2 regions of the Nitrospira japonica genome follow, and region 2 is predicted to be linked to the other one. Evidence: riboswitches for the same ligand, from Rfam matches in the RefSeq annotation. Region 2 holds a riboswitch; the other holds the start of a gene.

Region 1 (6,164 bases), 1.8 Mb from region 2:
CCGGCCGCCATCCCGCATTCATTCCCCTGTCCGCAGCGCGGGCACTTGGCCGGATCGAACTCCGAGACGCTCACGCCGGCGCACCGGCGAAGCGGCTTGGAACCACCCCAGCCGCCTCGACTTCCGCCCACCCGCATGCCCTGAGTCCGCAATCCGGATCCACACGGGGTCGCGCCGGCGGCCAAACCCGCCCGCCTGCCACGCAACCCGGCGCCGGGTATCGTCCGTCAGAATGCCGCATCGAAGGCTACGTCTCCGGTCACGCCCACCTGATACGCGGACACACGCCGTTCAAAGAAATTCGCCACTTCCTGCACATCCTGAAGATCCATGAACGTGAAAGGATTTTTCGCCCCGTACCGTTTCCGGAGGCCGAGGGTCGTCAGTCGTTGATCCGCCACAAACTGCAGATACTGCCGCACGTCGCGCAAGGAGAGGCCCGCCACGCCTCCACCCAAGAGATCTTCGGCAAACGCGGTCTCGCAGGCGACGGCTTCGTCCATCATCAGCCCGATATCGGCCTCGAACGCTCCGTCGAACAGCTCCGGTTCTTCACGGCGGACTTGACTGACCACCTCGAAGGCAAAGGCCATATGGGCGCTTTCGTCTCGAAAGACCCAGTTGGTCCCGCTCGCAAGCCCGTGCAACAGGCCGCGTGACCGGAGGAAATACACATAGGCGAACGCGGCGAAGAAAAAGAGTCCCTCGATGCAGGCGGCGAAGCAGACCAGATTCCTCAAAAATCGGCTCCGCTTCTCACGGGAATCCAGGGCATCGAGTCGGTGGATCGAATCCATCCACCGGAAGCAAAATTCGGCTTTTCGCCGGATCGAGGGAATGGTTTCCACGGCGGCAAACGCCGAGAACCGCTCGTCAGGGTCGGGCACGTACGTGTCGAGCAGCGTCAAATAAAATTGGACGTGCAGGGCCTCCTCATAGAGCTGCCGGGACAAATACATCCGCGCCTCCGGCGCGTTGATGTGCTCGTACAGATTGAGGACCAGATTGTTGGCCACGATCGAATCGCCGGTGGCGAAGAATGCGACGAGCCGCTGCACCAGGTGACGTTCGGCGGCGCTCATCTTCGTGCGCAGATCGCCCACGTCGGTCGAAAAGTCCACTTCTTCCACGGTCCAGGTGTTCTTGATCGCCGAGCGATACATGTCGAAGAATACGGGATACGCCATGGGGCGGAGTGTCAGGCACATACCGGGATCGAGCAGCCGCGCCGGCCGTTTGACGTGGCTCATTGGCAAGCCTCGCAGCTTCCGGGATTCTCGAGCGAACAGGCCACGGCGTCCGTGCCCCGTTCGCCTGGCGACTTTTGCGGCGCGGCGTCGACCGTGGCTTTCGCGATGCGCGTGGCGGGCCGGGAACGCAGGTAGTACGTCGTCTTCAATCCCTTCTTCCACCCGTAGAAATACATGCTCGACAATTGGCCGATGTTCGGATTTTCAATGAACAGATTGAGCGATTGACTTTGGTCGATGAAGGCTCCCCTATCGGCCGCCATGTCGATGAGGGACCGCATCGGAATCTCCCAGGCGGTCCGATACAGGGTTCGCAGGTCGCTCGGCAGTTCATTGAGCCCTTGCGCGGAGCCTTCGGCCAGCTTGAGGCGCGCCCGCGTCTCGCTGTTCCACAGGCCGAGCCGCTTCAGGTCCGCGACGAGATACCGGTTCACTTGGAGAAAGTCCCCGGAGAGCGTTTCCCGCTTGAACAGGTTCGAGACCTGCGGCTCGATGCATTCGTAACATCCGGCGATCGACGCAATCGTGGCGGTGGGCGCGATCGCGACCAGAAGCGAATTTCGCAGCCCATGCGTCGCGATCCGCGTCCGGAGCGCGCTCCATCGCGCCGGATCGCTCGGTTCGATGCCCCAGGCGTCGAATTGCAGTTCGCCTCGCGCCGCCCTCGTGTCCTCGAACGCGGGATGACGGCCCTTCGTGATCGCGAGATCCACCGAAGCCGAGAGCGCGTGGTAGTAAATGTCTTCGGCAATGCGGGCAGACAATGCGCGCGCCTCCGGAGCGTCGAAGGAAAGCCGCATTTGAAACAACACGTCCTGCAGGCCCATGACCCCGAGCCCGACCGGCCGCCAGCGCAGATTGGACGACCGGGCCGCGGTGATCGGGTAATAATTCAAGTCGATGACGCGATCGAGCTGATACACCGCGCATCGCACGGTACGGCCCATTTTCTCGAAATCGAACGAGACGGCGCCGTCGGAGCCGGCCGCGGTATGGCGGGCAAGATTGATCGAGCCAAGGTTGCAGACGGCCGTTTCGTCCCGCGACGTCACCTCGAGGATTTCGGTGCAGAGGTTCGACAGATGAACGGTCCGCCCCGGCAACGCGGTCTGGTTACAGGCACGGTTCGACTTGTCCTTGAACGTCATCCACCCGTTGCCGGTCTGCGCGAGCGTCCGCATCATTCGCGCATACAGCTCGCGCGCCTTGATGGCTTTTACCGCGAGCCCGGCCTCTTCCGCCCGGACGTACGCCCGCTCGAACTCTTCACCGTAAAGATCCGGCAGTTCCGGAACGGTCTTCGGATCGAACAGACTCCAATCAGCGTCGGCTTCCACACGCCTCATGAAGAGATCCGGAATCCAATTGGCAAGGTTCAGATTGTGGGTTCTGGAAGCTTCGTCGCCCGTGTTGTCGCGCAGTTCCAGAAACTCTTCGACGTCGGCGTGCCACGGCTCGAGATACACGCAACAGGCGCCTTTACGCTTTCCACCCTGATTGACCGCGGCAACGGAGGCGTCGAGCGTCTTCAGCCAGGGGATGATTCCGTTCGAGTGTCCGTTCGTGCTCTCGATCAAGGAGCCGCGCGAGCGCACACGATGATACGCCAGACCGATGCCTCCCGAGAACTTCGACAGCATCGCCACGTCCGTGTAGCGTTGATAGATATGCTCGAGGTGGTCGTCGGGCGAATCGAGCAAGAAGCAGCTCGACAACTGCTCGTGCTTCGTCCCGGCATTGAACAGGGTCGGCGAGCTCGGAAGGTATTCCAAAGATGACAACAACCGGTACAGTTCCAGCGCGTCGGAGACGGTCTCTGACAGCGCGCAGGCGATGCGCAGGAAGAACTGCTGCGGCGTCTCGATCACTTGCCGGGTCGCCGGGTGTTTGAGCAAATACCGGTCGTACACGGTACGCAACCCGAAATATTCGAACTCACGGTCCCGCTTCGGATCGAGCGCATCGTTCAACTTGCGGCTGTTTTGCGAGACGAAGTGTTGAAGCCGCTCGTTCACCAATCCCAGGCGATACCCGGCGGCGACGGACTGGGAGAACGCGTGGATCTCCTGATTCCGCACCTCCTTGTCGATGTAAGTCGCCAGCAACCGGGCGGCGAGTCTTGCGTACTGGGGTTCCTCCACGATCAGGGCAGCAGCCGTCTGGATCGAAAGCCGGTCGAGTTCGCGCGTCGTCGCCCCGTCGTACAGGCCGCTGATGGTCTTGGTCGCGATCCGAAGCGGATCGATGTCCGAGAGGCCGCCGCAGCAGCGCTCCACGGCACGGACGATCTTCATGACGTCGACCGGTTCCGTCGACCCGTTGCGCTTCTTCACCCGCATGGTGTGCTGGGAAGACACCTCATCGTTCCCGCCATGTGGAGAGAGGGGTGAATCTGAGACGGCGAGACTCTCGATGCTCTCGGTTGGTTCACTGGGCATGCACGTCCTCCTCGTTGGGTCGGGTAGCGCAAAGGATGCCCCTTTGCGGCGAACCGCGAGAAGTCGTTGCCGGCCGAAACGCGTGAGGGAATCAACACGGTTCCGAGACCGACCGCCACCCCCGCGGGTGAGAATACAGCTGTAGAAGGATGTTGGTCGTGAACCAAGAACGGAAGGCAGGATGACAGTCCGAACCAGCTCAGACCTACGGTCCTCCCTCGAGGCTTCCAGGTCGAACCGGTTTCGGTTGTCTCTCCGTCACCGGGTGCTGGCAGGTCTTCGGGCTTGCGAGCGCTTCGGCTGTCGCCGGATTCCTACTCTCCACCGCTTCCCGGCCGGAAGGCCAGTGCGTAATCGTGGAGTCGTTCTCGCTTACCGCTGCGGGGCAGCCCCGGATTCGCACCGGGTTCCCTTTTGCTCACTGAATAGGAGATCAGTGAACCAGCACGGGCGGAGTCTATAGTCGGCCCCTGGTGAAGTCAAGCACGCGCGACCGGACGCTCGATCAATATTCAAACGCGACGCGGTAGAGCGCCGGCACCATCTCGACGCCCAGCTGCGCCAGCTTGGCTTTCATCGGCGTGACGCTCTTCTCATACGCCTTCCAGTAGATTTCTTCGTTGTCCCAAATCGCGATGTTGATGAAATTGAACTTGCTGTCCGGCTTGAGGCTTCGATGAAACTTCCCGCTGATGAAGCCAGGCTGGGAGGTAATGTCGGCCTTCACGTCCTCCCACCATTTCACGAACGCCTCTTCCTGCCCCTTCGGAACCGAGAACACGTTGATCAGCGTCACCGCCATGATGCACCTCCCCAGGATCAGTACGGTCGATCGAGTTCACCAGGTATCATTATGCTGTCGTCGTACAGAGCGATGAAAGGGGTGTGAGCGCGGGTCCTGTCGCGGCAACCAGCCCCCTGGTGCTCGCTCCACCCATCCCCCAGCGGGTCCCTTCCGCTCCGCGCGACGGGGCACCCGGTCACCGCGACACCCGCGCCAAGCAAGATATAGGTTGAGGGAGCAAGAATGCGTGCACGTTTGAGGTGAATCGGGCCACCTTCATGCGGCTCCAGCATATCGACGGAATACCCGTTTCAGTTTTCCGAACAATGATGAAGCCTGGGTAGAGAGACCACGAGGTCTGCTACCTAAGCGGCCATTGGGACTTGTGTTTCCGCTGATGCCGAGTTATGCGGCCTGCTCCGGGCAGGTGGCGTCGCTGTCCGCAGATCCATTCAAGCGTCGCTTGGAATGGATCCAGTTGCGGCGCCAAGCATCAACGAGGCTAACAGCGGCCAACAAGGCCCAGGCCTCAGCGAAGGTAGCAGACCGAAGCCCGATGGCACAGCTGCGTGACCGAGAGCATTCGTCTTCCACATCTCTGTTTGACACTCCAAAATCCATTTGCTACTCTCCGCGCCGTTCCTTCCCTTTGATATCAAACACCGCTTTCAACCCCATGAACATCAAGGATTATCTCGAACACAAACAGGTCGAAGTCGATCGGTTTCTCGATCAGGTTACGCCGGCCGCGACGCTGCCCCCGACCACGCTTCACGAAAGCATGCGCTACAGCCTCATGGCGGGTGGAAAACGGATCCGCCCGATCCTGGCGATCGCGGCGGCTGAGGCGGTGGAAACCAACCCGCCCGGCTTGATGGCGGTCGCCTGCTCCCTGGAATTCATCCATACCTATTCGCTGATCCACGACGATCTGCCGTCGATGGACAACGACGACTTTCGCCGCGGCAAGCCGACCAACCACAAAGTGTACGGCGATGCCATGGCGATCCTGGCCGGCGATGCGCTGCTCACGATGGCCTTCGATCTCTGCAGCCGGCCCGATCTGATGAAGGGCTGCGATCCGACCAGACAAGTCCGTTTGATTCAGGAGCTAGCCTATGGCTCCGGTCACGCCGGCATGGTCGGGGGACAGGTATTCGACATTCAGGCGGAAAACCGGGACATCGACTTGGCCGCGCTCCAGAACATCCATAAACACAAAACCGGCATGCTGATCCGCGCCGCGGTACGAATGGGCGCGATCGCGGCCGGAGCCACCGACCGCCAACTCAACGACATGACGGGCTACGCTGAGGACATCGGACTGGCCTTTCAAGTCGCCGACGACGTGCTGAACGTCACCGGCACCCGGGAAGAGCTGGGCAAGAATCCGAACACGGACGCCGAGCGCGGCAAGAAGACCTATCCGACCTTTTATGGAGTCGACGGCGCAAAGAAGTTCGCCGACGAATGCGTGGCCCGGGCGATCGGCCGCCTGTCCTCCTTCGGCCAATCCGCCGATCCGCTTCGCGAGATCGCCCGATACATCACGTCCAGAAAGAACTGAAGGGCCGATAGCTGACAGCTGATGGCCGACGGCCGACGAACGTTCGCTCCTGCCATACGCCATCAGCCATTCGCCATCAGCTCCTCACTATGAAGGTTCTCGTCACAGGAGCCAGCGGGTTCGTC
Region 2 (6,164 bases):
GCCTGCATGTCGAGCCAGTACGTTGACACCGGCACCGCCACGGAGGAAATTTCTGACCATCTGAGCCGTCACGTCCCGCGGATACGCGCTCACGCCTTCATCCACCACACCATGGTCCGCGGCAAAGGTATAGAGAATCCCGCGCGGCACGGCAGGCTTCCGTTCTCCGGTCATCGCACAATACCGGACGGCCAATTCCTCCAGACGCCCCAAGCTTCCCTGAGGCTTAGTCAAACGATCCAACCGACGTTGCGTCTCGGCCGCGGCCGAATCGTCGATGTTTCTCACCGAGGCGATGGCTTCCTGGAGCGTCATAGATCCTTTATTTCAATCGAACACTGAGTCCGCTTACCACGAGATGCGTTTCGTCGGACTCGTCCGCGATCAACTGATTGATCGTGCCGGCGACTTCTCTAAACCGGCGGCTGACTGCGTCCCCGGGGACGATCCCCATTCCCAACTCATTCGCCACCAGTACGATCCGCGCTCTCGTCCGCCGCGCAGCACCGAGAACGCCTTGCATGTCCTGAACGATTCCGGCGTCCACTCTTCCCTGTCCGAACTGGTTCGACAGCCACATGGTGAGACAATCCACGACGATCACTCGGTGCTCCCGGCCATGCCTCTCAATCCACCCGGTCAAATCCAAGGGCACCTCGGCGGTCACCCATGACGCCGGTCTTGAAGACCGATGACGGGCAATCCGTTCCGCCATCTCTTTATCCAAGGCCTGACCGGTTGCGACGAACGCTCGAGATACCGTCGGTCTGACTCCCTTCGTGGCAAGCCGGAGGGCTGCCTCACTCTTACCGGATGAGGCGCCACCGAGAACAAAGATGAGTTGAGATTTACACCTCACCGTCATTCTCATCGGATACCGCAATGCTTTGTGCATCGGGCCAGCCGCCGGAGGCGAAGGGAATCGCACCATTGATCGTCAGTCTATGCATATGAACCGATCGAGAGGCTCTCCTATCAGTCAATGGGATCTGAGATCCGAGGTCCTAATTCACCCGTACTGACCTTTTTGAGACACACAGGACACAAGCAGTCCCGAAACCGTTCCGCGATCCACTTCATCTGCGACCTAGTAATTTCCAACCCGCCACACCAGCACTGATATCCGCCGCAAGCAAATATGGCACTGCAATTCTCGCAGACCTTGTCAACCAACCCTCTCAACACTCGACCTCCGGCTATCCCGTGATGCCGTTTCGAAATGGATCTGTCAATTCCCCGCTCTCCCTCCACGTCCTTCGGTGCCTAGACACAGATGCCGAATGGGTAATACGTGCAATGCGCCACAACAGTTCGCAATCGAGATGCTCGCGAACCATCGTCGCGAGCCGGTCGTATTCCTCCTGCTTCGTCGAAACGCGTCGCGCGTTGGTTGGTTGGGCCAGTCCTCTCCGGCGTCGCAGAAAATCCAGCATCCGCGCCCGAATCACTTCGTTGTCGAATACACCGTGCAGCATGGTGCCCACGATCGCGCCGCCGGCGCCGATCGCTCCATCGGCAGCCGCCTCCCTCCGTCCATTTCGAGACACAATTTCAAACGCGCTCGCACCAGAACGCGTCGGTTCGATCATCCCCATGTGGATTTCGTATCCCGCCACGTCCCGGTCGTCCATCGTGCCATCGGTCAGGAAGGATGGGGTCAGGATACGAGCCCGAACCTGCGCAGTCATCTTCTCTCGTTCGAATCGCGTCCGAAGAGGGAGAAGTCCCAACGCCGACACCCGCTGTTCACCGGACTCGACCCCCTGGAGATCCTCGATGGTCTCCCCGAGCATTTGACAGCCCCCGCAGATCCCCAAGACCGGTGCGCAACGATCGGCGCGCGCCTTGATCGCCTCGGCGATCCCGCTTGCTCGAAGCCAGGCCAGGTCGAAGACCGTGCGCTTCGAACCGGGCACGATCGCCAAATCAGCTCGTTCGACGTCCTCGGGCTGATCGACGAATCGCACCACGACACCGGCCTCATGCTCCAGACTCAAGACGTCGTCATAGTTGGAAATGCACGGCAGACGAACCACGACGATATCGAGTTCGTTGTCGTATGGCCTGCGACGAGCGGCGCGATCTTCGAGCGAGACTGAATCTTCCTCGGCAATACGGAGGTTGGGAACATGGGGCACGACTCCCAGCACCGGTTTCCCGGTACGTTCGACGAGAAAGTCCAACCCGGATTCCAGCAGCGACACGTCGCCGCGAAACTTATTGACGATAAAAGCAGCTACCCTCGCGCGCTCGTCCGGTTCCAGCAGTTCCATCGTCCCGACAAATGAAGCGAACACGCCGCCCCGGTCGATGTCGCCAACCAAGAGCACAGGCGCGTCGGCCAGTTTGGCCACGTGCATATTGGCGATATCGCGAGACTTGAGATTGATCTCGGCCGGACTCCCCGCCCCCTCGATGACCACCACGTCGTAGCCCGCCCGCAATCGGCCGAGCGACTCTTGGATCACGTCCGAGAAACGGGGTTTGTACTCGTGATACTCGGCGGCTGTTAGGCTGCCAATCGACCGGCCGAGCACGACCACCTGGCTCTTCCGCTCTCCTTCCGGTTTGAGCAAAATGGGGTTCATGTCCGCTGTGGGCATTATCCCCGCCGCCTCGGCTTGCACGGCTTGGGCGCGGCCGATTTCACATCCATCGGCCGTGACAGCGGAATTGAGCGCCATGTTCTGGGCTTTGAATGGAGCCACCCGCAGCCCTTCGTTGCGGAAGAGGCGGCACAGGGCCGTAACGAGGAGGCTCTTCCCGACCGAGGAGGCAGTCCCTTGAACCATGATCGTCGAGGCGTTCATCACGTCTTCCCGGCATGGGCGAGGCACGCGCGAACGAGGCCCTGCGCGGCTTCAGGATTGGAAGCCCAGTGGGCGTGTACGTAGGAGGCAAGCGTATTGCCAATCCGATATCCTTCACGCAACACCTCACCGCCATAGCGGGGACGAAGCACGTATGACCGATCGACGGTCGAATCGAGATGAAAATCCGAATAGCGAAACTGATGTCCTCGAAACCGCAATCCGGCAGCACCCAACGGCGTCGCGTCCTGCGTTTCCACATCAACGTAACCGAGCGCTTGGAGACGATCGCACATCACGGCCTCACCAGGAATCAGTCCGACCATGTCATGCGGCCGACCGTCGAGGGTACGAATGCGGTTCGACAGGTACATGAGCCCGCCGCATTCGCCATACACGGGCTTTCCGGACGACGCAAAGACGGCGATGTCCTTGCGCATCGAAGCATTCTTGGAAAGCGTATCGGCAAAGACCTCCGGATAGCCCCCGCCAAAATAGAGGCCGTCGACGTCGGGAAGCCGGTCATCATGGATGGGAGAAAATCGGACGAGCTTGACACCGAGACGTTCCAAGCGTCGGAGATTATCCTCATAGTAGAAGTGGAAGGCTTCGTCAAACGCGAGTCCGATCCGGCAACAAGGGGCCGGCCCAGAATCGCCTAGCCTTTCAGTGGACTCACAAGGAGGCGCGTCTTGGGCGAGGGCCACGATGGCATCGAGGTCGCACCAGCTTGCAGCCTGTTTGCCCCAGGCCTCCAGGATGCGGTCCGGCACCGCTCCTTCTTCGGCCGTTTTCAGACCAAGGTGCCGCTCAGGAAAGGCCAAGGCACCATCATCCGGCAACCCTCCGATGATCGGCAACGAACCATCCATTGCGGCGCGCAACATTTTCAGATGACCTCGGCTGCCGATGCGATTGGCAATCACCCCGGCCACGCGAAGCGCTCCATCGTAAGTTTGAAACCCGCGGGCCAAGGCGGCGATGCTACGAGCCATGCCGGATGCGTCGCAGACGAGTAGGACCGGAGCCTTCAGCCATTTGGCGATTTCCGCCGTCGATCCTTCATCATGGATCGGCGAGGCGCCATCGAACAACCCCATCATGCCTTCGATTACCGAGATGTCGGCGTCTTGCGAGGTGCGCACGAACGTATCGATCACCGCCTCACGTCCCATCATCCACCCGTCGAGATTGTGGCAGGTGACGGCCGCGGCACGCGTGTGATAGGTCGGATCGAGATAGTCCGGTCCGCACTTGAAGACGGCGACGCGAAAACCCCGTGCACGCAAGGCCCGGATGAGTCCCACCGTCACGGTGGTTTTTCCGACATGGCTCGCGGTGCCTGCAATCACGAGTCGCGGTATCATCAACTTGTCACTCCCCACGAAGCCCTGCCTTCCAAGCCTGAACCGCCTGCGAGTCTCCTTCCACCCCGACAGTCACTGATGCGGCCGACGAGATGGCCCGGCGAGCACATCAACGTGTCTCGGGCGATCGAGGTCGCCGAAGCCCAATCGCCGGACACTCGGACGCTGGTGTGAGATCGTAACGGCTTGATCGGATGTCGGCATCAGTACCTCCCATTCCCGCACGGGAACAAGAGGTCACATGCCCGGAGGCAGACGTCATCTCCGTTACCGCGCGGAGAACCATAGCCTTGGATGCTTGGGTAGGTCTCCTGGCTCGTGAGTGTCGAAAGGACGGCCCTTCAACACGGCCCTCAACCTTCCTCAACGCGCATGTTGAGTGGTTAGGAACGGAGGGCGGCTCCTCACATACAGTGGCGGGTCCGCGCCGGTCTTGCACCGGACTTCCCTGTTACGCCCTTGCGGGGCACCCAAACACGATTCAAATCGGTTCTGTAGCACCGGCGGGAAACCGTTGTCAAGGCAGGAACACCGCCCCTGACTATACCGGAATGTCCCGCACGCCGTCATGCGTCGAGTATCGCGACTGGTAGGACAACTTCACCACATCGCCGTCCTTTACGGGCGAATCTTCCGTGCCGATCCGCCTGTTGACGATGATCACTACCTCCCGATTCATCATGAACGGCAGCACGGCTCCGAACCGGTCCTGATTGGACTCCAGCAATTGTTTCACCGTCGCCGCTTGAGAAGCTTCGACGTCGATGTCCTGCTTACCCACTGCGTCGCGCAACGTCAACCCGAACAGCAAGACTTTGATCATGGACGCCTCGGTTCTGGTTCACGCCGCCGAACGGGCTCATCACGCTTCACGTTTGCTCAGAATTGGATCGAGGTTGAAGGCGATGCTAATACGGGGCGTGTGTCCCGTATAGACGTTCACTGCGTGAAACAGCCATCCGGGGAACAACAGGCATTGGCCGGCCGAGGGAGCCAACGACACACTCGTTCCCGCGTCATGGAGTTCGGGCACGCTGTATCGAAGATACGGCGCCAGCATGCGCGGCAGGCATCCCCTCGGATCGAAGAGTCTCAATTCTCCCCCGCATGGTTCTTGGGGGATATCTCCGGTGTCGACATAGTACACGCCGGACCAGAAACTCCCGGGGTGCGGATGAAATGCATTGCTCCCTCCCTGCCGCTGCACGTTGGCCCAGACCTCGGCCACTTGCCAGCCGAGCCGTTGCTCCCCGTGACCGGACTGTCTCGACAACTCCGTCATATGTGCAGCGATCTTCAGCACCGGATCAAACAGCTTGCCGAGCATCTCTCCAGCCCAATCCAGCATCGACAGATCGTGAGGAGAGGACCAACCCACCACCTCGGAATCCCGATGCGCCGGTCTTGAAGCCTCTCGTTCAAGAATCACGCGCGCGAGATCAGCATTGAGACAGTCGTGTTGGGCGACCGTGAACACCAATACCGGTGTTGCGAACAGCGGTTTGATGGCGATTTCGAGTTCAGTGGACATGCCGACAACCGATCCCATTTAACGATCGTGGCCAACGGCTCGATCAACCGGATGCCGAGAATAGGTCCGGCATCCGGACAGACCATGTTCACGATATGGGCAGGTCCATACCCAACAGCCCCCCCACACGTCCCAAATCGTGTTCCCCGCTCGCAACGCTTTCGTTCAAAATATGTAAGGATTCCTTTCGGCTTCATCAATGATTCGATGCGCCAACACGAATCCTTCGGCATGCGCTTCTTCGATGGTCGTATACCGAGACTCATGCTCATGGACGATTCGTCGTGTCCAGGTTCGTTGCTGGTTTCTGATCTTCACCACGCGCAGATACGTGCCATCCGAGTCGAATTGGGACGGGCTGGACCACACGTCATAATTCTTGTACCGCCGATGAAGAACCGTCTCCGGCATGGCTTTCCGAAAAACCAACTGTGGGGGAACGACGGTGCCATGGTT

What was found. Region 2 has a riboswitch for cobalamin ahead of NSJP_RS16165 (cobyrinate a,c-diamide synthase). Riboswitches for the same ligand answer to the same signal wherever they lie in the genome.
Region 1: it holds a riboswitch for cobalamin, as region 2 does, so the genes downstream of both, NSJP_RS07685 (ribonucleoside-diphosphate reductase subunit alpha) here and NSJP_RS16165 (cobyrinate a,c-diamide synthase) in region 2, are expected to answer to the same signal.

Annotation. Positions count from the first base shown of each region.
Region 1 is NZ_LT828648.1:1,606,048-1,612,211, reverse strand. Features, by position in the region: gene NSJP_RS20065 (cysteine-rich CWC family protein) at 1-137, opposite strand, end outside; gene NSJP_RS07690 (ribonucleotide-diphosphate reductase subunit beta) at 228-1,250, opposite strand; gene NSJP_RS07685 (ribonucleoside-diphosphate reductase subunit alpha) at 1,247-3,688, opposite strand; cobalamin riboswitch at 3,942-4,149, opposite strand; gene NSJP_RS07680 (antibiotic biosynthesis monooxygenase family protein) at 4,194-4,490, opposite strand; gene NSJP_RS07670 (polyprenyl synthetase family protein) at 5,149-6,039, shown strand; gene hpnA (hopanoid-associated sugar epimerase) at 6,129-6,164, shown strand, end outside.
Region 2 is NZ_LT828648.1:3,405,209-3,411,372, forward strand. Features, by position in the region: gene cobT (nicotinate-nucleotide--dimethylbenzimidazole phosphoribosyltransferase) at 1-315, opposite strand, end outside; gene cobU (bifunctional adenosylcobinamide kinase/adenosylcobinamide-phosphate guanylyltransferase) at 323-859, opposite strand; gene NSJP_RS16160 (cobyric acid synthase) at 1,197-2,810, opposite strand; gene NSJP_RS16165 (cobyrinate a,c-diamide synthase) at 2,810-4,177, opposite strand; cobalamin riboswitch at 4,462-4,666, opposite strand; gene NSJP_RS16170 (MoaD/ThiS family protein) at 4,719-5,000, opposite strand; gene NSJP_RS16175 (TIGR02466 family protein) at 5,040-5,708, opposite strand; gene NSJP_RS16180 (hypothetical protein) at 5,874-6,164, opposite strand, start outside.